3 regions of the Silvania sp. genome follow, and region 3 is predicted to be linked to each of the others. Evidence: riboswitches for the same ligand, from Rfam matches in the RefSeq annotation. Region 3 holds a riboswitch; each other region holds the start of a gene.
What was found. A riboswitch is a leader RNA that binds a small molecule or an ion and turns the genes downstream of it on or off. The one in region 3 is predicted to bind thiamine pyrophosphate.
Positions count from the first base shown of each region.

Region 1: it holds a riboswitch for thiamine pyrophosphate, as region 3 does, so the genes downstream of both, thiB (thiamine ABC transporter substrate binding subunit) here and thiC (phosphomethylpyrimidine synthase ThiC) in region 3, are expected to answer to the same signal.
Region 2: it holds a riboswitch for thiamine pyrophosphate, as region 3 does, so the genes downstream of both, thiM (hydroxyethylthiazole kinase) here and thiC (phosphomethylpyrimidine synthase ThiC) in region 3, are expected to answer to the same signal.

Region 1 is NZ_JBOGBT010000039.1:82,798-90,808, forward strand. It holds gene leuB (3-isopropylmalate dehydrogenase) at 1-96, shown strand, start outside; gene leuC (3-isopropylmalate dehydratase large subunit) at 99-1,499, shown strand; gene leuD (3-isopropylmalate dehydratase small subunit) at 1,510-2,115, shown strand; gene ACRDD5_RS08155 (sugar efflux transporter) at 2,166-3,344, opposite strand; gene sgrT (glucose uptake inhibitor SgrT) at 3,448-3,600, opposite strand; gene sgrR (HTH-type transcriptional regulator SgrR) at 3,688-5,343, shown strand; TPP riboswitch at 5,380-5,479, shown strand; gene thiB (thiamine ABC transporter substrate binding subunit) at 5,514-6,497, shown strand; gene thiP (thiamine/thiamine pyrophosphate ABC transporter permease ThiP) at 6,473-8,011, shown strand, end outside.
Region 2 is NZ_JBOGBT010000017.1:65,320-73,330, forward strand. It holds gene ACRDD5_RS03085 (diaminobutyrate--2-oxoglutarate transaminase) at 1-1,129, opposite strand, end outside; partial or broken gene ACRDD5_RS03090 (hypothetical protein) at 1,429-1,623, opposite strand; gene ACRDD5_RS03095 (PAAR domain-containing protein) at 2,501-3,901, opposite strand; TPP riboswitch at 4,083-4,179, shown strand; gene thiM (hydroxyethylthiazole kinase) at 4,215-4,985, shown strand; gene thiD (bifunctional hydroxymethylpyrimidine kinase/phosphomethylpyrimidine kinase) at 4,982-5,782, shown strand; gene ACRDD5_RS03110 (GntR family transcriptional regulator) at 5,825-6,571, shown strand; gene ACRDD5_RS03115 (PfkB family carbohydrate kinase) at 6,545-7,498, opposite strand; gene ACRDD5_RS03120 (ADP-ribosylglycohydrolase family protein) at 7,495-8,011, opposite strand, start outside.
Region 3 is NZ_JBOGBT010000015.1:5,216-13,226, reverse strand. It holds gene ACRDD5_RS02720 (YjaG family protein) at 37-627, opposite strand; gene nfi (deoxyribonuclease V) at 670-1,341, opposite strand; gene hemE (uroporphyrinogen decarboxylase) at 1,351-2,415, opposite strand; gene nudC (NAD(+) diphosphatase) at 2,456-3,229, opposite strand; gene rsd (sigma D regulator) at 3,325-3,822, shown strand; TPP riboswitch at 3,876-3,984, shown strand; gene thiC (phosphomethylpyrimidine synthase ThiC) at 4,062-5,957, shown strand; gene thiE (thiamine phosphate synthase) at 5,957-6,592, shown strand; gene ACRDD5_RS02685 (HesA/MoeB/ThiF family protein) at 6,585-7,340, shown strand; gene thiS (sulfur carrier protein ThiS) at 7,324-7,524, shown strand; gene thiG (thiazole synthase) at 7,526-8,011, shown strand, end outside.

The DNA of each region.
Region 1 (8,011 bases), on a different contig from region 3:
GGCATCCGCACCGGCGATTTAGCCCGTGGTGCGTCTGCAGTCAGTACCGATGAAATGGGCGATATCATTGCCCGCTATGTCGCTGAAGGGGTGTAATCATGGCGAAGACGTTGTACGAAAAGTTGTTTGACGCTCACGTGGTTTATGAAGCGCAAAACGAAACCCCACTGCTCTATATAGACCGCCATCTGGTGCACGAAGTCACCTCGCCGCAGGCATTTGATGGCCTGCGCGCGCATCATCGTCCGGTGCGTCAGCCGGGTAAAACCTTTGCGACGATGGACCATAACGTCTCGACGCAGACCAAAGACATCAATGCCTCCGGTGAGATGGCCCGCATCCAGATGCAGGAGCTGATTAAGAACTGCAACGAGTTTGGCGTTGAGCTGTATGACCTGAACCACCCATACCAGGGCATTGTCCACGTGATGGGGCCGGAACAGGGTATCACCCTGCCGGGGATGACCATCGTCTGCGGCGACTCCCATACCGCCACCCACGGCGCGTTTGGCGCGCTGGCGTTCGGTATCGGCACCTCCGAAGTAGAACACGTGCTGGCGACCCAGACCCTGAAGCAGGGCCGCGCCAGAACCATGAAGATTGAAGTCACCGGCCAGGCTGCGCCGGGCATCACCGCCAAAGACATTGTGCTGGCAATCATTGGGAAAACGGGTAGCGCAGGCGGTACCGGGCACGTGGTGGAATTCTGTGGCAGCGCTATTCAGGCATTGAGCATGGAAGGCCGCATGACCCTGTGCAACATGGCCATTGAGATGGGTGCGAAAGCCGGTCTGGTTGCTCCGGATGAAATCACCTTCGAGTATGTCAAAGGCCGTCTGCACGCGCCGAAAGACCAGCATTATGACGACGCCGTCGCGTACTGGTCAACCCTCAAAACCGACGACGGCGCGCAATTCGACACCGTTGTGACCCTGCAGGCCGAAACCATTGCGCCGCAGGTGACCTGGGGTACTAACCCAGGCCAGGTGATTTCGGTCACCGACGCAATCCCCGATCCAGCGTCGTTTGCCGATCCGGTTGAGCGCGCCAGTGCCGAAAAAGCGTTGGCCTATATGGGGCTGAAACCGGGCGTGCCGTTGACCGAGGTGGCGATTGATAAAGTCTTTATCGGCTCCTGTACCAACTCGCGGATCGAAGATTTGCGCGCGGCGGCTGAGGTCGCGAAAGGCCGTAAAGTCGCACCAGGCGTGCAGGCGCTGGTCGTTCCCGGCTCCGGTCCGGTGAAAGCCCAGGCAGAAGAGGAAGGTCTGGATAAGATTTTCATCGAAGCGGGCTTTGAATGGCGTCTGCCAGGCTGCTCCATGTGTCTGGCGATGAACAACGATCGCCTGAATCCGGGCGAGCGCTGCGCATCCACCAGCAACCGTAACTTTGAAGGTCGTCAGGGGCGCGGCGGACGCACGCATCTGGTCAGCCCGGCAATGGCCGCGGCAGCAGCAGTGACCGGGCATTTCGCCGATATTCGCAACCTGAAATAAGGAGACCATCATGGCAGAGAAATTTATCCAGCATACTGGCCTGGTTGTCCCCCTGGACGCGGCCAACGTCGATACCGACGCCATTATCCCGAAGCAGTTTTTGCAGAAAGTGACCCGCACCGGTTTTGGTGCGCACCTGTTTAACGACTGGCGTTTTCTGGATGAGAAAGGCGAGGTGCCGAACCCGGAGTTCGTGCTGAACTTCCCGGAGTTCAAAGGCGCGTCGATCCTGCTGGCCAGGGAAAACTTCGGCTGCGGTTCATCACGCGAGCATGCGCCCTGGGCGCTGACCGATTACGGCTTCAAAGTGGTGATTGCACCGAGCTTCGCCGATATCTTTTACGGTAATAGCTTCAACAACCAGCTGCTGCCGGTGACGTTAAGCGACGAACAGGTCGACGAGCTGTTTGCGCTGGTGCAAAGCAGCCCAGGGATTAAATTTGAAGTGGATCTGGAAGCGCAGGAAGTGAAAGCCGGGGATAAAACCTATGGCTTTAGCCTCGATGCCTTCCGCCGCCACTGCATGATCAACGGCCTCGACAGCATCGGCCTGACCCTGCAGCATGAAGAGGCAATTGCCGCCTACGAGAATAAACAGCCAGCCTTTATGGCGTAATGAAATGGCCCGCGCCGCGGGCCATTCTAAAAAAGCCATCGTTCAGAAAATCACACATCCTTGATGCGGAAAGTCAGCGCCAGTGTCACCACTGAAATGGCTGCGATCGCCCAGTAGACCGCAGAGTGGCCGTAGCTTTGTGCCAGCGCGCCCTGAATCATCCCTGCCAGAATCACCCCGGTTGAAATGCTATTAGTAAACAGCGTGGTGGCCGAACCGGCTCGACCCGGCATCAGATCCTGGAACCAGAGCATGCCGATGCCGGCGACAATCCCTATAAAAATGGCGTTAAACAGCTGCAGGGCGAGCAGCGCTTCGTGGCTGTGAAAAAGAATGAGCCCCACGTAAAACAGCACGCCCGCCGCCACCGCGATCAGCATCATCCGCCGTTTACCAAAGTGCTTCACGTAGTAACCCGCGAGGATCATCGCCGGAATTTCCAGCCCAGCCGCCGTTCCCATTAAGATCCCAGCCAGCTTATCCGGCAGACCCAGATCGCTGCTGATCCACAGCGGCATGTCGATGATATACATGGTGTTGCAGGTCCACATCAGCGTGGAGGCGATAAACAGCATCCGTACGTTTTTGTTCTGCCAGCCGCTGACCTGGGTTAAAGGCGTCGCGGTCGCTGATTCCACCCGGGAGACGGTCGGAAGCGCAAAGGCGATCAATCCCAGGCTGATGGCAAAAATCCCTGCCGCGATGGAGAACATGACGGTAAAGCCATAGTTGAGCGCCAGCATAAAGGCCAGCGGCGGGCCGATTACCCACGCCAGGGAGAGCTGGGCACGCATCACCGAGCTGAACATCACCACTTCACGTGCGGAGCTGTCGGCGTATTCACGCGCGAGGGCGAACAGCTGCGGCATGGCGGTATTGGCCAGTGACGCCAGAAACACGCCGCAGGTTAATAAGGTCAGATAATGACGGTTAAAGGCAAACAGCAGCGCATTGCCGATGGCCATGGCGCAGCAAAACAGGATCAGTTTGCGCCGATCGCCCTGACTGTCCGAGCGCTTCGCCAGCCACAGGCTGACCAGGATCCCGGCGATGGCGTTAACAGTATAAAACAGCCCCCCCCAGAATGGCTGGGCCCCCACCTCACGGCTCAGGAATAGACTTAAGGTAGGCGCCTGCAACGCACCGGCCACGCCCATCATAAATGCCACCATTAAAAAGGCAGCGTAGACACCGTTGAGGCGGCGCCCCATCGTCATTAACCAGAGCATGATCAGTTCCCTTCAGCGCAAGTGAAAACGAAAAAAGCCAGCAGATGATACCTGCTGGCGTGGTGATTCGCACCAATACTCAGTCACACATGATCGAAGCAATTCAGCGTTCCGAGGTCGACGTTGTCACCTCCCACTGCATCAGATCGTCCAGTATTTTCAGCTGCTGTTCTGCGCACAGGCGGGCCAGCCAGGACACTCCTTTTGTCGCTGAGAAGTACTTTCGGTAAAACTGACGTGCGGTAGACCTCTTCATCATCACCTCCTCGCTTCATCGAAATGAATTATTGGCCTAATATAGGGATAAATAAATTGCTGATTTTTTGTCAGGAGTTCCTCTTTTATGCCGTCTGGTCGTCTGCAACAACAATTCATCCGCCTGTGGCAATGCTGTGATGGCCAAACCCGGGACACCACGCTCAGCGAACTCGCCGAGCTGCTCAGCTGTTCGCGACGCCATATGCGCACCCTCCTCAACACTATGCAGCAGCAGGGCTGGCTGAGTTGGGAAGCTGAAGCCGGACGCGGGAAACGATCCCGCCTGACCTTTCTCTATACCGGGCTGGCGCTTCAGCAGCAGCGGGCGGAAGACCTGCTGGAGCAGGATCGCATCGAGCAGCTGGTACAGCTGGTGGGGGATAAAGCCGCCGTGCGCCAGATGCTGGTGTCGCACCTGGGCCGTAGCTTCCGTCAGGGAAAGCACATCCTGCGCGTGCTCTATTACCGTCCGATGAAAAATCTTTTACCGGGCAGCGCGTTACGCCGCTCCGAAACCCATATGGCGCGACAGATATTTAGCGGGCTGACGCGCATAAATGAGGAAAATGGGGAACTGGAAGCCGATATCGCCCATCACTGGCAGCAACTTTCTCCGCTGCACTGGCGCTTTTTCCTGCGCCCCGGCATTCATTTCCACCATGGTCGCGAGCTGGAGATGGCCGACGTGATTGCCTCGCTGCAGCGCGCCCGCAAGCTGCCTCTCTATTCGCACATTACGCAGATCCAGTCCCCCACCGCCTGGACGCTGGATATTCAGCTCTCGGAGCCTGACCGCTGGCTGCCGTGGCTGCTGGGGTATGTGCCGTCGATGATCCTGCCGCAGGAATGGGAAACGATGCACAACTTTGCCAGCCAGCCGATCGGCACCGGCCCTTATGCGGTCTCGCGTAACAATAACAATCAGCTCAAGATCCGCGCCTTCGATGATTACTTTGGTTACCGGGCGCTGATTGACGAAGTGAACGTCTGGGTTTTGCCGGATATTAACGAAGAGCTGAGCGTCGGTCTGACGCTGGAGGGGCCCACCGAGGGCGAAAAAGCGGTGGAGAGCCGTCTTGAGGAGGGGTGTTACTACCTGCTGTTCGATGCCCGCTCCCCGCGCGGTGCCAGCACCGACGTGCGCCAGTGGATAAGCCGGATCCTCTCTCCTGCGAACCTGATCTATCAGGCCGAAGAGCTGTACCAGTCCTACTGGTTCCCGGCGTATGGCCTGCTTCCCCGCTGGCACCATGCCCGTCCGGGGCGCGGTGAAAAACCGGCCGGGCTGGAGAGCATTACCCTGACCTTCTATCGGGAGCATGTCGAACATCGGGTCATCGCCAGAATGATGAGCGAACTGCTGGCCGCCGAGCAGGTGACGCTCAACATTCAGGAAGTCAACTACGACGAATGGCATCGCGGCGATGTGGTAAGCGACATCTGGCTCAACAGCGTTAACTTCACCCTGCCGCTCGATTTTTCGCTGTTCTCACACCTGTATGAAGTGCCGCTGCTGCAGCACTGTATTCCCCGCGACTGGCAGCAGGACGCCGCCGCCTGGCGCGCGGGCGAGATGAATCTGGCGGTCTGGTGCCAGCAGCTGCTGGCGCAGCAGGCGATGGTCCCGCTGATCCACCACTGGCTGATGATCCAGGGGCAGCGCAGCATGCGTGGCCTGCGCATGAACACGCTGGGCTGGTTTGACTTTAAGTCGGCATGGTTTGCGCCGCCTGAACCATAATACTTTCGTAATATTCACCAAATCATTACAATGCTGTCGTTCTCATCGGGGTGCTGCGCGCGAGCGTGTGCTGAGAAAATACCCGTCGAACCTGATCCGGATAACGCCGGCGAAGGGATTTGAGGCTGTCGCTCAAAATCCTTTGCCACTCTCAATGTAAGAGGTGCAAAGTGTTCAAAACTGTTCTTCCCCTGCTGGCGCTGATCGCGCTGCCTGCCGTCGCCAGCCCTGTGCTGACGGTCTACACCTACGACTCTTTCGCCGCCGACTGGGGCCCGGGCCCGGCGGTCAAAAAAGCCTTTGAAGCCGACTGCGGCTGCGAGCTGAAGTTCGTGGCGCTGGAAGATGGCGTCTCGCTGCTCAATCGCCTGCGCATGGAAGGTAAAAACAGCAAAGCCGATGTGGTGCTGGGTCTGGATAACAACCTGCTGGAAGCCGCCACCCAAACCGGGCTGTTCGCGAAAAGTGGCGTGGCGACCGATGCGGTAAACGTGCCCGGCGGCTGGAAAAATGACACCTTTGTGCCTTTCGATTACGGCTACTTCGCCTTCGTCTACGACAAAAACAAGCTGAAAAACCCGCCGAAAAGCCTGAAAGAGCTGGTCGAGAGTGACCAGAAATGGCGCGTGATCTACGAAGACCCACGCACCAGCACCCCGGGTCTCGGCCTGCTACTGTGGATGCAGAAAGTGTACGGCGATAAAGCGCCGGAAGCCTGGCAGAAACTGGCCGCCAAAACGGTCACCGTGACCAAGGGCTGGAGTGAAGCCTACGGTCTGTTCCTGAAAGGGGAAAGCGACCTGGTGCTGAGCTACACCACCTCGCCTGCGTATCATATTATCGCCGAGAAGAAAGACAATTATGCCGCCGCTGATTTTGCCGAAGGTCACTACCTGCAGGTTGAAGTGGCTGCCCGCACCCATGCCAGCAAACAGCCGGAGCTGGCCGAGAAGTTCCTGAAATTCATGGTCTCACCGTCGTTCCAGAGCGCCATTCCAGAGGGCAACTGGATGTACCCGGTCACCAACGTCGCGTTACCTGCCGGTTTTGACACGCTGGTGAAACCCAAAACCACGCTGGAATTTACCCCGCACGACGTCGCCGGGAAACGTGCCGCCTGGGTCAGTGAATGGCAACGCGCCGTCAGCCGCTAATCGCCGGCTGGCTCCTTCCGGGGCTGACGGCTGCCACGCTGATGGTGACCGTCGCGCTGGGGGCGTTTCTCGCGCTGTGGCTTAACGCACCCGCTACTGACGTAGCGGCACTGTGGCACGACAGCTATCTGTGGCACGTCATCCGCTTCTCGTTCTGGCAGGCATTTCTCTCCGCACTGCTCTCTGTCGTACCTGCCATCTTCCTCGCCCGCGCCCTCTACCGACGTCGCTTCCCCGGCAGGCAGGCGCTGCTACGCCTGTGCGCGATGACGCTTATCCTGCCGGTACTGGTGGCGGTGTTTGGCATTCTTAGCGTCTATGGCCGTCAGGGCTGGCTTGCCTCCCTGTGTCAGGTACTCGGACTGGAGTGGACGTTCTCACCCTATGGCCTGCAGGGCATTTTGCTGGCACACGTCTTTTTCAATATGCCGATGGCCACGCGGCTGCTGCTGCAGGCGCTGGAGAATATCCCCGGTGAGCAGCGCCAGCTGGCCGCCCAGCTCGGGATGCGCGGCTGGTCGTTTTTCCGGTTTGTCGAGTGGCCCTGGCTGCGCCGCCAGATCCCCCCGGTGGCTGCGCTGATTTTCATGCTCTGCTTCGCCAGCTTTGCCACGGTGCTCTCTCTGGGCGGCGGGCCACAGGCCACCACCATCGAGCTCGCCATCTATCAGGCCCTGAGCTATGACTACGATCCCGGTCGCGCGGCGCTGCTGGCGATGGTGCAGATGTTCTGCTGCCTGGGGCTGGTGGTACTGAGCCAGCGGCTGGGTAAAGCCATTGCGGTGGGCAGCAGCCAACTGACCGGCTGGCGCGATCCGCAGGACTGCCTGCGCAGCCGCCTGACCGATGGCCTGCTGATCGCTCTGGCGCTGCTGCTGCTGCTCCCGCCGCTGCTGGCGGTGGTGGTCGACGGGCTGAACCTCAACCTACTGTCGGTCCTGCAACAGCCGGTGCTCTGGCAGGCGCTCGGCACCTCGCTGCGCATTGCGCTCGGGGCGGGTTTACTCTGCGTGGTGCTGACCATGATGCTGCTGTGGACCAGCCGCGAACTGTATGCCCGACAGGCAATCGTGGCCGGACAGATGCTGGATCTCAGCGGCATGTTGATTCTGGCGATGCCCGGCATCGTGCTGGCGAGCGGATTTTTCCTGCTGTTTAACAGCACCATCGGCCTGCCTGAATCGGCGGACGGGATTGTGATTTTCACCAATGCGCTGATGGCGATCCCCTATGCACTGAAAGTGCTGGAAAACCCGATGCGCGATCTCAGCGCCCGCTACACGCAGCTTTGTTCCTCGCTGGGGATGCACGGCTGGCAGCGGCTCACAACGGTTGAGCTGCGCGCGTTGAAGCGCCCGCTGGCTCAGGCGCTGGCATTTGCCTGCGTGCTGTCGATCGGGGATTTCGGGGTGGTGGCGCTGTTTGGCAATGACGATTTCCGCACCCTGCCGTTCTGGCTGTATCAACAGATCGGCTCTTACCGCAGCCAGGATGGTGCCGTCACGGCGCTGCTG
Region 2 (8,011 bases), on a different contig from region 3:
CCAGACCGCGCACGTGACCAATAACCGGATAGCGTTTCTGCAGCTCAACCAGTTTTGCTTTCAGCCACTCGCCCTGGGCGGCAACTTTATCAGCAACGTTCTGCTCTTTGAGGATCTGCAGGGTAGTCAGGCCAGTGGCCATCGCCAGCTGGTTGCCACGGAAGGTGCCGGTATGGTGACCCGGAGACCAGGCATCGAACTGCTTTTTGATGCCGAGCACGGCCAGCGGCAGACCACCACCCACAGCTTTAGACATCACAACGATGTCAGGCTGGATACCTGCGTGTTCGAAGGCGAAGAACTTACCAGTACGGGCAAAGCCCGCCTGCACTTCGTCGAGAATCAACAGAATGCCGTTTTCTTCAGTCACTTTACGAATACGCTGCAGCCACTCAACCGGAGCCGGGTTCACGCCGCCTTCGCCCTGAACCGCTTCCAGAATAACGGCAGCCGGTTTACGCACGCCGCTTTCAACGTCGTTGATCAGGTTTTCGAAGTAGTAGCTCAGGGCTTTAACGCCCGCTTCACCGCCGATACCCAGCGGGCAGCGGTACTGGTGCGGGTAAGGCATAAACTGCACTTCCGGCATCATGCCGTCGACCGCTTCTTTCGGAGACAGGTTGCCGGTCACGGACAGTGCGCCGTGCGTCATTCCGTGATACGCGCCAGAGAAGCTGATAATGCCGCTGCGGCCGGTGACTTTTTTCGCCAGCTTCAGTGCGGCTTCAACCGCATCCGCGCCGGAAGGGCCGGTAAACTGCAGGCAATACTCTTTGCCCTGACCAGGCAGAACGGAGAGCAGGTATTCTGAAAACTCGTCTTTCAACGGCGTAGTCAGATCCAGGGTATGTAACGGCAAGCCGCTGGTAATGACACTTTGGATGCTTTTCAGCACATCAGGATGGTTATGACCCAATGCCAGCGTTCCCGCTCCGGCAAGGCAATCAAGATACTCTTTGTTATCCGCATCAGTGATCCACACGCCGTCCGCCTTAGTAATCGCTAAAGGCAGTTTGCGTGGGTAACTTCTGACGTTGGATTCCATTTCGGCCTGACGGGCCAGATAGGTTTCGTTGGTTTTGAAAGAAGAGGCATTCAAAGAATCAATACGGACTTTATCCGTCATCATATCACTCCTACAACCGCGGCTCATCGATGGCCACGATTGAACAATTAAAAGAAAAATGAGAAGGGCATCAAAAATTCGCGGCCAATATAGAGCCTTTTTGCGTGGGGCTCAATGGTTAATTGTTTATCGTTTTGTTACGCGTTCGCAATTGACGCGCGCAGGCCGTTAACCCGCATGGCGACTACGGTTTACCCGCGGGCGCTCAGGCTAAAAAAGTGGGGCAATTCCGGGCAAAAAAATACCCTCACCAGCGCGATGGCGGGCAAAGGTTTTTGGACGCCGTAAACTTACTTTTTAACCTTTGTTGCCGCTTGCGCATTCTCTAACGCCTGCTTTTCAGCTGCCGCATTGATCGTAGCCTGACGGTTCTGATCGGCGATATAGCACGCATCGCGGCTTACGCCTTTTGCTTCGCAGTCTGCTAAGCGTTGCTCCTCAGAGACGCAGCCTGAGAGAAGCGCTGCCACAATACCTGCTAATACAATCTTGTTCATAGATTAACCTTAAGTGAGCTGAGAACGCGTCGGCATGACGGTCTTGTTTCTATAGAAGTAACGGATTGCTAACGCGAGGGTACTATCGCGAAAGGGTAGGCTAAACAGCTTGATGCAGATCACACTTAGCACGAATAGCTAAAAAGATGAGAGTGGTCTGTAGAGGGAGTGGCGAGAACGATACTCCCTCTACAAAAGGTATTTTAACTGCCCGCCTCGTTATTCTTACGCCACGCGGGGATAGTATTAAGCAGATAATGGCGAAGCGTTCAGCGCTTTGGGGTTAGAGCTCAGGCAGATTGCTCGTCTCTCGCTCCACGCGCTGAATAATATCCAAATCCCACTGCATGAGAAAAACGGAGGTCTCACTAAGCGTTATTTACATATGTTTCCCTTATCCTCAGTTTCTTATGTGATTGATGGTCTGGATTGGGAGTAAATGGTTAGAAAGAGAAGAAGCCAAATAAAAGTATATTTGGCTTCTATTTTTCACGATTTGATAAATAGATAAGAGGCAGCGACATTAGAAAGAATTAAAATAATAGTTATCAAAAATAATGTGAACTTAACTTTTAGCCATGATGTCATTTCATCGGGTAAAGTTCTGATGAAATCATAATGGTCTGAGTTCATACCTCTAACTATGAAACTGCCTTTCTTTACAATAAGAGGTAAGAAGAAATAAAAGTCTTTTTGAAATGTAAAAAAAAGCCCCCCTGCCTGAGCAAGTATTATTCCATTTGGTAGAAATCCAAATCGCTCGCGGAAAATTTCACACAATATAATGTGATGCTTGTTTTTTAATGCGGAATACCCATATGTTATTATTGTAAAAACCATAAAGAGTACAAATAAAATAGCAGATGTAATATTCACACTATTTACCTACCGAGTTATAAATCATCTCACCAAAGCCTTCGCCTTTGTCTGAGAAGTATTCACCAGCAAGGGCACCGCCACCACTCCCAAGAATTATGCCACAGGCTAAGGCACCAGCCCCGGCTACCTCTATTGTTGTAACACCCAAAACTAAAGAGCAGATACCCATACCAACAGCACCTCCGGCATAACCACCAGCAAGGCTACCAGCGAAGCTACCGATCTCTGTATATTTTTTCTTCGCACATTCAGTTTCGCGACCAGTTGAACAAGCCTCATTTATCTCATTGATTGAGTGAACCGCACTAAACACTATTCCAACGTAACCAGTATAGCGCATTGCTTTAACATATTTAGCTGCGCGCTCAATATGGGTTGCGTATCCTTCAATATCGCTGATCCCAGTCTCATTCCATTGGTATGTTATTGAACGGGTAGACAAACCCAGCACATTTTTGATTTTATTATACTCTCCAAGCTTCATCGCTTTATTCAGGAAGCCAACTTTGAGAATACTGTCGAGTTCGTTGAAGAGTTGAGTACGCCTCACATAGAATTGTTCACCGATCAATGCGCCTCGCGTCATATACGTATTTTTATATGTCGCCTGGATCTCTTTGAGAATTCGTTCGATATTCTCAAAATATTTCCCGACCGGATCGGCAACAAGCCCTATTCCTTTATCCGCAATGTTAGAAAAATGGGCAATGGTGGCGTAATGCTTGTGCAGGAAATTAGCTTCTTTATGTGTCAGCGGCTCAAGGGCTGCATCAACCCTGGCTTTTGCTTTTTGCATGTGGGCGATCTGCTCGTCGTCCTGCTTTTCAGGATCAACCAGAAGCATAATCGAACCAGCTTTATAGCTTTGGTCTGCACCGTTCAGCGTAGCAAATAGCGCTTTGGCTCCTGCCGGTGGGTTTTCAGTGAACAGCAGACGTTGCCAGGCTTCTGTCGTACCGCCATAGGGGAGAACAGCGAAACCTGCATCTATGCCCGATTTTTTCTTCTTCGCTGTCTGTGCGTGCTGTTCAGGCTCTGAGTAAACTTCTGGAGCGAGTGAGGCGGATAGTGGAGCCACAGTCGCTGAGCCTGCGTTTCCGAATGCCTGTGGTTCTTCTTTTTCATACATGGGGTAAGCGTTAGAGGGGCGTATTTTTGCCTTACAGGGGCATGAACTGTAGCTATCAAGTGACCCTGCTACACGTCTGTTATCTGCACCATCCGTAAAAATTGAGATCCCGCCAATAATCTTGTACGTGTTGCCGTCTTTGCCACAGGTTACAGGGTCGCCTTCTTTTGCTATCGGTTTACCGAAAGCAATACCCAGCGCTGAGCCTACGACGATTCTTCCTCCGCATGTTGTTCTGTCCCCCTGGCAAAGCACAATCCCTGTCGCCATAAATCCCTCTGGTTAATGAGGAAATAATCAAGGAGGTCATTTTACAAACAATCACCCCATGCGCAACAAGTATCAGACTTAAGGGAAACTTCGTTTCGTAACAATCAGTAAGGGGGGCCGGATGAACTGCTTGCACCAGCAAGCCGCTTCCCCTAATCTGGCGGGCGTAAAAAGATTTAACTTACATGACTCGGGGTGCCCTTCCTTGTGAAGGCTGAGAAATACCCGTACCACCTGATCTGGATAATGCCAGCGTAGGGAAGTCAGATGCCCTCCGGGCTATCGCTTCTTCGCGCAAGGCAGGAGCGATACCATGCAGCCTGACCTGCTCAATTTACACGCCTTACACCATTTCCGAACCCGTTCCCCGCTGACGCACTGCATGACCAATGATGTGGTGCAGACCTTTACCGCGAACGTGTTGCTGTCTCTCGGAGCGTCACCGGCGATGGTGATTGAAGCCGAAGAGGCCGAACAGTTTGCCTCTGTGGCCGATGCGCTGCTGATTAACGTCGGCACCTTGACTGCGTCGCGTGCTCAGTCGATGCGCCGGGCAATCGAAAGCGCCGTCGCCGCAGGCAAACCCTGGCTGCTCGATCCGGTCGCCGTTGGGGCGCTGGCGTACCGCACCCGCTTTTGCCAGCAAATTCTCGCCCTGAAACCTGCCGCCATCCGCGGCAATGCCTCAGAAATTATGGCCTTGGCCGGGATGAGCGCGGGCGGGCGCGGGGTGGATACCACCGATACGGCAGCCAGCGCGTTGCCTGCGGCGCAGGCGCTGGCGCGTCAGACCAATGCAATTGTGGCGGTGACCGGCGAGGTGGATTACGTCACTGACGGGCAGCGCATCCAGGCTGTGACCGGCGGCAATCCGATGATGACCCGCGTGGTGGGCACCGGCTGCGCGCTGTCGGCGGTGGCGGCGGCCAGCTGTTCGCTGCCGGGCGATCGGCTGGATAACATCGCCGCAGCCTGTGGTTGGATGAAGCGGGCGGGCACCCTCGCTGCCGCACAAAGTCAGGGGCCGGGCAGTTTTGCGACGGCGTTTCTGGATGCTTTGTGGAATCTGGGGGATCAGGCATGAAGCGCATTAACGCTCTGACCATTGCCGGTACCGATCCCAGCGGCGGCGCAGGGATCCAGGCCGACCTGAAAACCTTCTCCGCGCTGGGCGCCTACGGCTGCTCGGTCATCACCGCGCTGGTGGCGCAAAATACCCGTGGGGTCCAGTCGGTGTATCGCATCGAACCGGATTTTGTGGCCGCGCAGCTGGAGTCGGTGTTCAGCGATGTGCGCATCGATACCACCAAAATCGGCATGCTGGCAGAGACGGATATTGTTGAGGCCGTGGCAGAGCAGCTTAAACGTTATCAGGTGCAGAACGTGGTGCTCGATACCGTGATGCTGGCAAAGAGCGGCGATCCACTATTATCGGCTTCCGCCGTCGATACGCTGCGTATAAAGCTACTGCCACAGGTAGCGCTGATCACACCCAATCTGCCCGAAGCGGCTGCGCTGCTCAATGCCCCGCACGCACAAAACGAGCGTGAAATGAGAGAGCAGGGCATTGCGCTACTCGCCATGGGCTGCGGGGCGGTACTGATGAAAGGTGGTCATCTGGAGGATGCCGAAAGTCCGGACTGGCTCTTTACCCGTGACGGCGAACTCCGCTTTACGGCCCCGCGCGTGCAGACCAAAAATACCCACGGTACGGGCTGTACGCTCTCTGCTGCCCTCGCGGCATTACGTCCACGTCATGACAACTGGCCTGATACGGTGCAGGAGGCCAAGCGCTGGCTCTCAAGCGCGCTGGCAAAAGCCGATAGTCTGGAAGTGGGTCACGGTATTGGGCCGGTACACCATTTCCACGCGTGGTGGTAAGCCTTATACTGGCAGGAGATATCAGGCCTGAGAAAAACAGAGATGGAACAAGCGCATACCCGGCTAATTGCTGAGCTGACTGAACGGATCGCGGCACCGGACAATACCCCGCTGTACCTGAAGTTTGCCGAAACGGTAAAAAATGCGGTGCGCAGCGGGGTGCTGGCCCACGGGAATATTCTGCCAGGTGAGCGCGATCTGAGCCAGTTGACCGGGGTATCGCGCATTACGGTGCGTAAAGCAATGCAGGCGCTGGAAGAGGAGGGGGTAGTGACGCGCGCCCGGGGCTACGGGACACAAATCAATAATATCTTTGAATATTCCCTTAAGGAAGCGCGCGGTTTTTCTCAGCAGGTGGTGCTGCGCGGTAAAAAGCCCAACACGCTATGGGTCAACAAGCGGGTGGTGAAGTGTCCGGAAGAGGTTGCCAGCCAGCTGTCGATTGCCCCGGAAAGTGACGTCTTTTTGCTGAAGCGTATTCGCTATGTGGATGATGACGCCGTCTCGATTGAAGAGTCCTGGGTTCCGGTGGCACTTATCCCTGACCCGGATGCGATTGGTATTTCGCTGTACGACTACTTTCGCAGCCAGAATATCTTCCCGCAGCGGACCCGTTCTCGCGTCAGCGCCCGCATGCCGGACAGTGAATTTCAGACCCATATTAAAATGGATGACAAAATACCGGTGCTGGTGATCAAGCAGATTGCGCTTGACCAGCAACACCGGCCCATTGAGTACAGCATTAGCTACTGTCGCAGCGATCTATACGTCTTTGTGTGCGAAGAGTAACGCCTCGCGCGTGGGGGCACAGTCCCCTCCGCGATGGCTGACCACCCAGGCGGCCACGGCATTGCCCAGCATCACCGCGTCAGCCAGACTCCACCCCGCCGCCAGCCCGGCAAGCGTACCGCCCGCGTGGCTGTCACCTGCGCCAATGGTGTCGACCACGGTAGCCGGAAAGGCAGGACCATAGCCCGAGGTTTCAGCGTCATACCAGGCTGCACCGTCTTTGTCGTGACGGACAATCAGCACTGAGCCGAACCGCTGCTGCCAGTACGCGCCTAAACTGTCATCCTCGACACCCCATCTTTCAGCGGCGAGCTGCGCCTCCTGGCGATTGAGCGACACGATCGGGTTACAGGCCATAATCCGCGCCATCAGCGGGTCAGGAATATCCGCAATACGCGGGCCAAAGTCGATAAACGGCGTCACGTCCTGCAGTCCTTCCAGCCAGCCCGTCAGTAACTCCCCGCACGGTGATGCCAGCTGGTAACCCGACAGATAGACCAGACTGTCAGGCGGCACGGTAAGCGCATCCAGCCAGGGTTGCTGCCACTGGTTTTCCACCCCGCTAAACGACATAAAGGTCCGCTCGCCGTCAGGCTCCACCAGCGCCAGGCACCAGCCGTTGTCGCCGGTTTCGGCTTCCACGACGCTGTGCAGATCCTGTTTTGCCATTGCGTGACGAATAATGTCCGCCCACACGCCGTGACCGACGGGCAGCGCGTTTTGTGCGCTGATACCCAGCCGCTTCAGGGCGATGGCGATGTTCAGCGCGCAGCCGCCAATGTTGATGCCCTGCTGTTTTAGCTCGATATCACACCCGCGCCAGGGCAGGGCGTAGGCATCGGCGATCACGTCAATCACCGCCGCACCCAGCACCGTGACCGGGCGCGTGGCGTGTAAGGCTTCCAGACGCTGGGCTAACAAACTCATACGGCCTCCCTTTGCTCCCGGTAGTGCAGGAGTTTTTCGCAGTAATGACCAAAATCGAGGCGGTTAACGGCGTCAAGTTCGTCCTTCAGCGCCGGGTCAATCGCCTGCACGCCGTGCAGCGCCCCACAGATAGCCGTTGCCATTGCGCCAATGGTGTCCGTATCGCCGCCCAGGTTGGCGCATAAAATAGCGCAGCGGTTCGGGTCAGTCCCCGCCAGCTCAACCATCGCGATCGCCGCCGGAACGGACTCAATGGTGCTGGTTCCCGCCCCGATAAGTTGATACACCTGCTCGCTGGCGGACTCTGTGCCAGTGGCCTCCCGCACGGTTTTGAGCGCCAGTTCAATGCGCGCGGCAAGCGACGCGCTGAAAGTGGTGGTTTTGGCCTCCTGCGCATAGCGGGCGATACCCGGCAGGGCATCAGCGATGTTTTGCCAGCGCTCTCCGTCGATGGCGCGGGAAATCGCCCAGGCAATCACCACCGCACCGGCGATGGCGAGATCCGATTTATGG
Region 3 (8,011 bases):
TATGACAAAAAAGGCGTTAAATCACGTTTTATTGTCTCACTGGCTAAGATTTATACCAATGTTACTCTCACCTGCCTCACGCAAGTCTGCTCGCAGACCTTTAATCAGCTCGATATCACGTTCTTCACACTCTGCCAGCAAGCGGAATATTTCCCACTGAATGTCCCATTCCTGCTCTACCGCCGGGTTTAACCGTAGCTCTTCATCGGTCATTTCGCGACCTTCCTGCGTCATTTCCAGCATAGCAACGGTCGTGATGGAGGCCTTACTGACTTCGATGGCATGTTCCAGCGTTTCACCACTCAGGCGCGAGTGAATCAGCTCACTGAGTGCCACACAGGCATCAATCGCCGGATAGACACCATACACATCATAGTCATCGGCAGCGGGGATCGCTTCTTCCAGCTTATCGAGCTGCGAATCGAAGTTCACCTTCGCATCTTTGACCGTCAGCGTTTCCCACACCAGGTCGAGGATACGGCGATACAGTTGACCTTCACCAAATTCAGTCTGCTTGCAGAACATGGCGTAGTTTGGATACATACGTTCGCACAGACAGGCCATAAAGGTGACATGCTGCCAGCTTTCCAGCTTCTCAAGGCGCAGATGAATCGGGTTTTGTAACATGATGAACTCTCAGAGTCAGAAATTGGCGGCAGTTTACCTGATTCAGGGCTGAATTTCCTGCCAACGAATGAAAGCCGGACGCCCGGATGCCACCGCATCGGCCCAGCGGGTCGGTTCTGGCAGCCGATAGCCTTTCATACAGCGCTGTACCCATCCCAACGCGCTATCCAGGCTGACACGATGGCCGGTCGCGATGAACAGCGGATTGCAGCGTGCCTTACTGCGCCACACCCACGCCAGTTGCTCGCCTTTGTCCATTAGTGGCGCCAGCGCGCCAGGTTCTGCCGACAGCGGTTCGAACTTACCGCAGAGGCGTTTTTTCGCCACGCCAATGGTTGGGACATCCACCAGCAGGCCAAAATGGCTGGCGACGCCAAGCCGACGGGGATGAGAGATGCCGTGCCCGTCAACGAACAGCAGATCCGGTTTTTGCGACAGCTGCTGCCACGCGGCCAGCAGCGCAGGGTATTCGCGAAAGGAGAGAAAACCGGGGATGTAGGGCATGGTGGTGGCGATACGCGCCACCTGATATTCGACAAGTTCCAGCGAGGGATATTTCAGCAGCACTATCGCCGCCCGCGTCACGTCCCCGCCCTGCTCAAACCCGACGTCCGCACCCGCAATCAGTGTGGGTGGGTCTTTATCCAGCCGATCCTCGCGAGAGACCGAGGCGGCAAGTTCGATTTGCTGAGCGCGTAATGACGCAAGATCCATAGCAATTCCTTACAGGTGATACTGAGCAGAAAGTCGGTGCACCGCCTCCACGAACACGCCCGCATGCTCTGGCGGTACATCCTGATGAATACCGTGTCCCAGGTTGAAGACATGACCTTCGCCCTGACCGAATCCGGCCAGAATGGTTGCGACCTCTTCTTCAATGCGGGCAGCCGGCGCATAAAGCATAGACGGGTCCATATTGCCCTGCAGCGCCACCTTGTCGCCCACGCGACGGCGCGCCTCGGCTATATCCATCGTCCAGTCGATACCCAGCGCGTCACAGCCGGTCTCTGCCAGCGCTTCCAGCCACTGACCGCCACCTTTGGTGAACAGAGTCACCGGCACGCGGCGGCCTTCGTTTTCACGCAGCAGGCCATCAACGATTTTGTGCATGTAGTAGAGTGAGAACTGCTGATAATCGCGTCCGGTCAGCACGCCGCCCCAGGTATCAAAAATCATCACCGACTGAGCGCCCGCTTTAATTTGTGCGTTCAGGTACAGGGTGACGCTTTTCGCCAGCTTATCGAGCAGGGCATGCAACGCCCGCGGATCGGCGTACATCATCTTTTTGATCACCGTAAAGGCTTTGCTGCTGCCGCCCTCAACCATGTAGGTTGCCAGCGTCCACGGGCTGCCGGAGAAGCCAATCAGCGGCACGTCGCCTTTCAGCTCGCGGCGGATGGTCCGCACGGCGTTCATCACGTACCCAAGCTCCTGCTCCGGGTCCGGAATGGGCAAATTATCGATGTCTGCCTGGCACTTAATCGGTGAGGAGAAGCGCGGGCCTTCACCCGTTTCGAAATAGAGCCCGAGGCCCATTGCATCCGGGATGGTCAGAATGTCTGAAAAAAGGATCGCCGCATCCAGCGGGAAGCGACGCAGCGGCTGGAGCGTCACTTCGCATGCCAGCTCTGCGTTTTTGCACAGCGACATAAAATCGCCCGCCTGCGCGCGCGTGGCTTTGTATTCCGGCAAATAGCGGCCCGCCTGGCGCATCATCCATACCGGGGTGACATCAACGGGTTGGCGCAGCAGCGCACGCAGATAACGATCGTTCTTCAGTTCGGTCATTTTTGCAGTTCCTTAAGCGTCTTATCCCCAGTGTATCATGTCATTCATCGTCGGCCCGACACATTGCCACCGTATCTTCTATCAGGCGGCGCGCCACGGTGCCTGGCGGCGGAAGCAGTGGTAAATTGTCATAGCGATACCAGTCGGCGCTCAGCAGCTCTTTCTGATCGATAACAATCTCGCCGCTGTCGTACTCGGCCATAAAAGCCGTCATCAGCGATTGCGGGAACGGCCAGGGCTGCGAGGTGACATAACGCAAATTTTTCACCTTGATACCGCTCTCTTCCATCACTTCGCGCGCGACCGCCTGCTCCAGCGTTTCGCCCACTTCAACAAAGCCGGCCAGTACGGTGTGAACGCCGTTACGGTGGCGGGTGTGTTGCGCCAGTAAAAGGGAATCATCACGACGAATAGCAACGATAATGCAGGGGGCGATTTGCGGATAATAGCGTTCGCGACAGTGGCTGCAGAGCATCGCCCACTCGGTTTTGCTCGGGTGCATGGTGTGGCCGCAATAGCCGCAATATTGATGCGAACGATAAAACTCGGCCAATTGCACGGCGCGCCCGGCCAGCTGGAACAAGCCCACATCAAGATCGAGCACCTGCCGCACCGATCCCATCTCATGGGAACGATTTTGTTGGATCAACCACACAGAATCGCCCTGCCACTCACCTATACTGAGTGCGGCTTGTCCCGCAAGATCGAAATTTTTCGCTTCGCCATGGGGTAATTCTCCCCCGGGCAACCATAATTTTTGTTCATGGCTGACTAACCACCAGCCACGATCCGATTTTTCAATTATACGATCCATATCTATTGCACAACCTTTGCTTCACAGGCATGTTGGTAACATTACTATTACATTTTGGGTGGGCAGCTTTTAATCTTAACCTTGCGGAGTCAAACATGCTAAACCAGCTAGAAAACCTGACAGAGCGCGTTGGCGGAAGTAATAAACTGGTCGATCGCTGGCTGCACGTGCGTAAACATCTGCTTGTTGCCTACTACAACCTTGTTGGCATTAAGCCTGGCAAAGAATCCTATATGCGCCTGAACGAAAAAGCGCTGGATGATTTTTGTCAAAGCCTTGTCGATTACCTTTCCAACGGTCATTTTAATATTTATGAACGTATTATTCGCGAAATGGAAGGTAGCAGTCCGCTTTTAGCCGCGACCAAACTGTATCCCCAGCTGGAGGCCAATACCCAGCAAATCATGGATTATTACGACTCCACTCTCGAAAACGCCATCGACCAGGATAATTATCTGCAATTTCAGCAGGCACTTTCCGATATCGGCGAGGCGTTGGAGCAACGATTTACGCTGGAAGATAACCTGATCGCGCTGGCGCTGGATCACAATTTTAAAGCGAGTAACGAAGATAACGTCGCCCGTCCGGCTTGAGTTATTTATCGTTAACGCGTAGTTTACATTCATTGCTCCCGCTGTAAGGGAGCACATTCTTGTCGGAGTGCCCAGTGCGAAAGCCGGGCTGAGACCGTTAATTCGGGATCCGCGGAACCTGATCAGGTTAAAACCTGCGAAGGGAACAAGAGTCAATTTATTGCATCGCCCTCCGGGCGATCCTCTCTTGCTTCATCCGACGTCTGACAAGCCACTTCCTACACTTTCTGGAATGAGCTATGTCTGCCACAAAAATGACCCGTCGCGAACAGCGCGCCCACGCCCAACACTTTATCGACACCCTGGAAGGCACCGCTTTCCCCAACTCAAAACGTATCTATTTGAGCGGATCGCAGGACGATATTCGCGTACCGATGCGCGAGATCCAGCTCAGCCCGACGCTTATCGGCGGCAGCAAAGACAATCCGCAGCGGGAAGAAAACGAGGCGGTACCGGTCTACGACACCTCCGGTCCTTACGGCGATCCGGCGGTGACGATTAATGTACAAAAAGGGCTGGCAAAGCTGCGCCAGACCTGGATTGACGCCCGTGACGACAGCGAAGCGCTAGACGAGCAAAGCTCTGCTTACACCAAAGAACGCCTAGCGGATGATGGGCTGGATGAACTGCGCTTTACCGGCCTGCTGACGCCGAAACGCGCCAGAGCCGGCAAGTGCGTGACTCAGCTGCACTACGCCCGCCAGGGTATCGTGACCCCGGAGATGGAATTTATCGCCATCCGCGAAAACATGGGTCGTGAGCGTATTCGCGGGGAAGTGCTGCGCCACCAGCACCCAGGCGAAGGCTTTGGCGCTCGCCTGCCGGAGAACATCACCCCGGAGTTTGTACGTGACGAAGTCGCGGCGGGCCGGGCGATTATTCCTGCCAACATTAACCACCCGGAATCAGAGCCGATGATCATTGGCCGCAATTTCCTGGTGAAAGTGAATGCCAACATCGGTAATTCAGCCGTCACCTCCTCCATCGAAGAAGAGGTGGAGAAACTGGTGTGGTCCACCCGCTGGGGTGCGGACACGGTCATGGACCTCTCCACCGGACGCTATATTCATGAAACCCGCGAGTGGATCCTGCGTAACAGCCCGGTACCCATTGGCACAGTTCCCATCTACCAGGCGCTGGAAAAGGTTAACGGCATTGCCGAAGATCTCACCTGGGAAGCCTTCCGCGATACCCTGCTGGAGCAGGCAGAGCAAGGCGTCGACTACTTCACTATCCATGCGGGCGTACTGCTGCGCTACGTCCCGATGACCGCCAAACGCCTGACCGGGATTGTCTCCCGTGGGGGCTCAATTATGGCGAAGTGGTGCCTGTCTCATCACCAGGAAAACTTCCTGTACGAGCACTTCCGCGAAATCTGTGAGATCTGCGCCGCGTACGACGTCTCGCTGTCGCTGGGCGACGGTCTGCGTCCGGGATCTATTCGCGACGCCAACGACGAAGCCCAGTTTGCCGAGCTGCACACCCTGGGCGAGCTGACCAAAATTGCCTGGGAATATGACGTGCAGGTGATGATCGAAGGCCCGGGCCATGTGCCGATGCAGATGATCCGCCGCAACATGACCGAGGAGCTGGAACACTGCCATGAAGCGCCGTTTTACACCCTTGGGCCGCTGACCACCGACATCGCTCCGGGGTATGACCACTTCACCTCCGGGATTGGCGCGGCAATGATCGGCTGGTTTGGCTGCGCGATGCTCTGCTACGTCACGCCGAAAGAGCATCTCGGTCTGCCGAACAAAGAGGACGTGAAGCAAGGTCTGATCACCTACAAAATCGCCGCCCATGCGGCCGATCTGGCGAAGGGTCATCCGGGGGCGCAGATCCGCGATAACGCCATGTCAAAAGCGCGCTTCGAATTCCGCTGGGAAGACCAGTTCAACCTGGCTCTCGATCCCTTTACCGCCCGCGCCTATCACGACGAAACCCTGCCGCAGGAGTCCGGCAAAGTAGCCCACTTCTGCTCCATGTGCGGACCGAAGTTTTGCTCGATGAAAATCAGCCAGGAGGTGCGCGACTACGCGGCGAAACAGACCATCGAGGTGGGGATGGCCGACATGTCAGAATCCTTCCGCGCCAAAGGCGGCGAGATCTACCTCAAAAAAGAGGAGGCGTGATGTATCAACCCAACTTCCCATCGGTTCCCTTTCGTCTGGGGCTTTATCCGGTAGTCGACAGCGTGGCGTGGATTGAACGCCTCCTGACTGCGGGCGTAAAAACGATCCAGCTGCGAATCAAAGATAAACAGGATGACGAGGTTGAAGCCGACATCATGGCAGCCATTGAGCTGGGGCGTCGCTACGACGCCCGCCTGTTTATCAACGACTACTGGCATCTGGCGATCAAGCATCAGGCTTACGGCGTGCATCTGGGTCAGGAGGATCTGGAGACCACCGATCTTGAGGCCATTCGTGCCGCCGGATTACGCCTCGGCGTCTCAACCCACGACGACATGGAAATCGACGTGGCGCTGGCGGCGCGTCCATCCTACATCGCCCTCGGGCATGTTTTCCCGACCCGGACCAAGCAGATGCCTTCCGCGCCCCAGGGACTGGAGCAGCTGACCCGGCATATCGAACGACTTGCGGATTATCCCACCGTCGCCATCGGCGGTATCAGCCTCGAGCGGGCCCCGGCGGTACTGGCGACCGGCGTCGGGAGCATCGCGGTGGTGAGCGCCATTACTCAGGCCGATGACTGGCAGGCGGCAACGGCACAATTACTGCAACGGGTGGGGGCAGGCGATGAATGATCGTGACTTTATGCGCTACAGCCGCCAGATCCTGCTGGACGATATCGCCATCGACGGGCAGCAAAAGCTGCTCGCCAGTCGGGTGCTGATTGTGGGGCTGGGTGGTCTTGGCGCACCGGCAGCGCTGTATCTGACCGGGGCAGGTATTGGCACGCTGGTACTGGCCGACGACGACGACGTCCATCTGAGTAATTTGCAGCGCCAGATTGTATTTACCACCGACGATCTGGATCAGCCGAAAGCGCAGGTAACACAGCGTCGGCTGACCCAGCTTAATCCAGATATCCGTCTGATTGCATTACAGCAACGTCTGGAAGGCGCTGCGCTTAACGAGCAGGTGGCGCAGGCCGACCTGGTGCTGGATTGCACCGATAACATGGCGACGCGGCAGGCGATTAACGCTGCCTGCGTAACACTCGACACCCCGCTCATCACCGCCAGCGCCGTGGGTTTTGGCGGGCAACTGATGACGCTAACCCCTCCCTGGACGCAGGGCTGCTACCGCTGCCTGTGGCCGGATGATAGCGAGCCGCAGCGTAACTGCCGCACCGCAGGCATCGTCGGGCCGGTAGTGGGCGTCATGGGAACCCTGCAGGCGCTGGAGGCGATCAAGCTACTCAGCGGGATTAAGACCACATGCAATACGCTGCGACTGTTCGATGCCCGGGCGGGGAGCTGGCGGCAGTTAGCGCTACAGCGTGCCAGCGGCTGTACGGTATGCGGAGGACGCCATGCGGATCCTGTTTAACGACGAACCGATGCAGTGTGCGGACGACATAACCCTCGCCACCCTGCTCGACCATCTACGCCAGTTAAAGCCCGGGGTGGCGCTGGCCCTTAACCAACAGATCCTGCCGCGCGAGCAGTGGGATATTCAGCAGGTGCGCGAAGGCGATCAGATCCTGCTCTTTCAGGTGATTGCCGGAGGCTGAGATGTTACGTATTGCGGATAAAACTTTTGATTCTCATTTATTTACCGGCACTGGAAAATTCGCCTCGCCGCAACTGATGATTGATGCTCTCAAAGAGAGCGGCAGCCAGCTGGTGACGCTGGCGATGAAGCGGGTCGATCTGCGTAACCACAACGATGCCATTCTTGCGCCGCTGCGCGCTGCGGGCGTCACGTTGCTGCCAAACACCTCCGGTGCCAAAACGGCAGAAGAGGCGGTGTTCGCCGCGCAGCTGGCACGCGAGGCGCTGGGCACCCACTGGCTTAAACTGGAGATCCATCCCGATGCCCGCTGGCTACTGCCCGATCCGATTGAAACGCTGAAAGCCGCCGAGCAACTGGTAAAACAGGGGTTCACGGTGCTGCCCTACTGTGGGGCCGATCCGGTGCTGTGCAAGCGGCTGGAGGAGGTAGGCTGCGCGGCGGTGATGCCGCTCGGTGCGCCAATTGGCTCCAGCCAGGGACTGGAG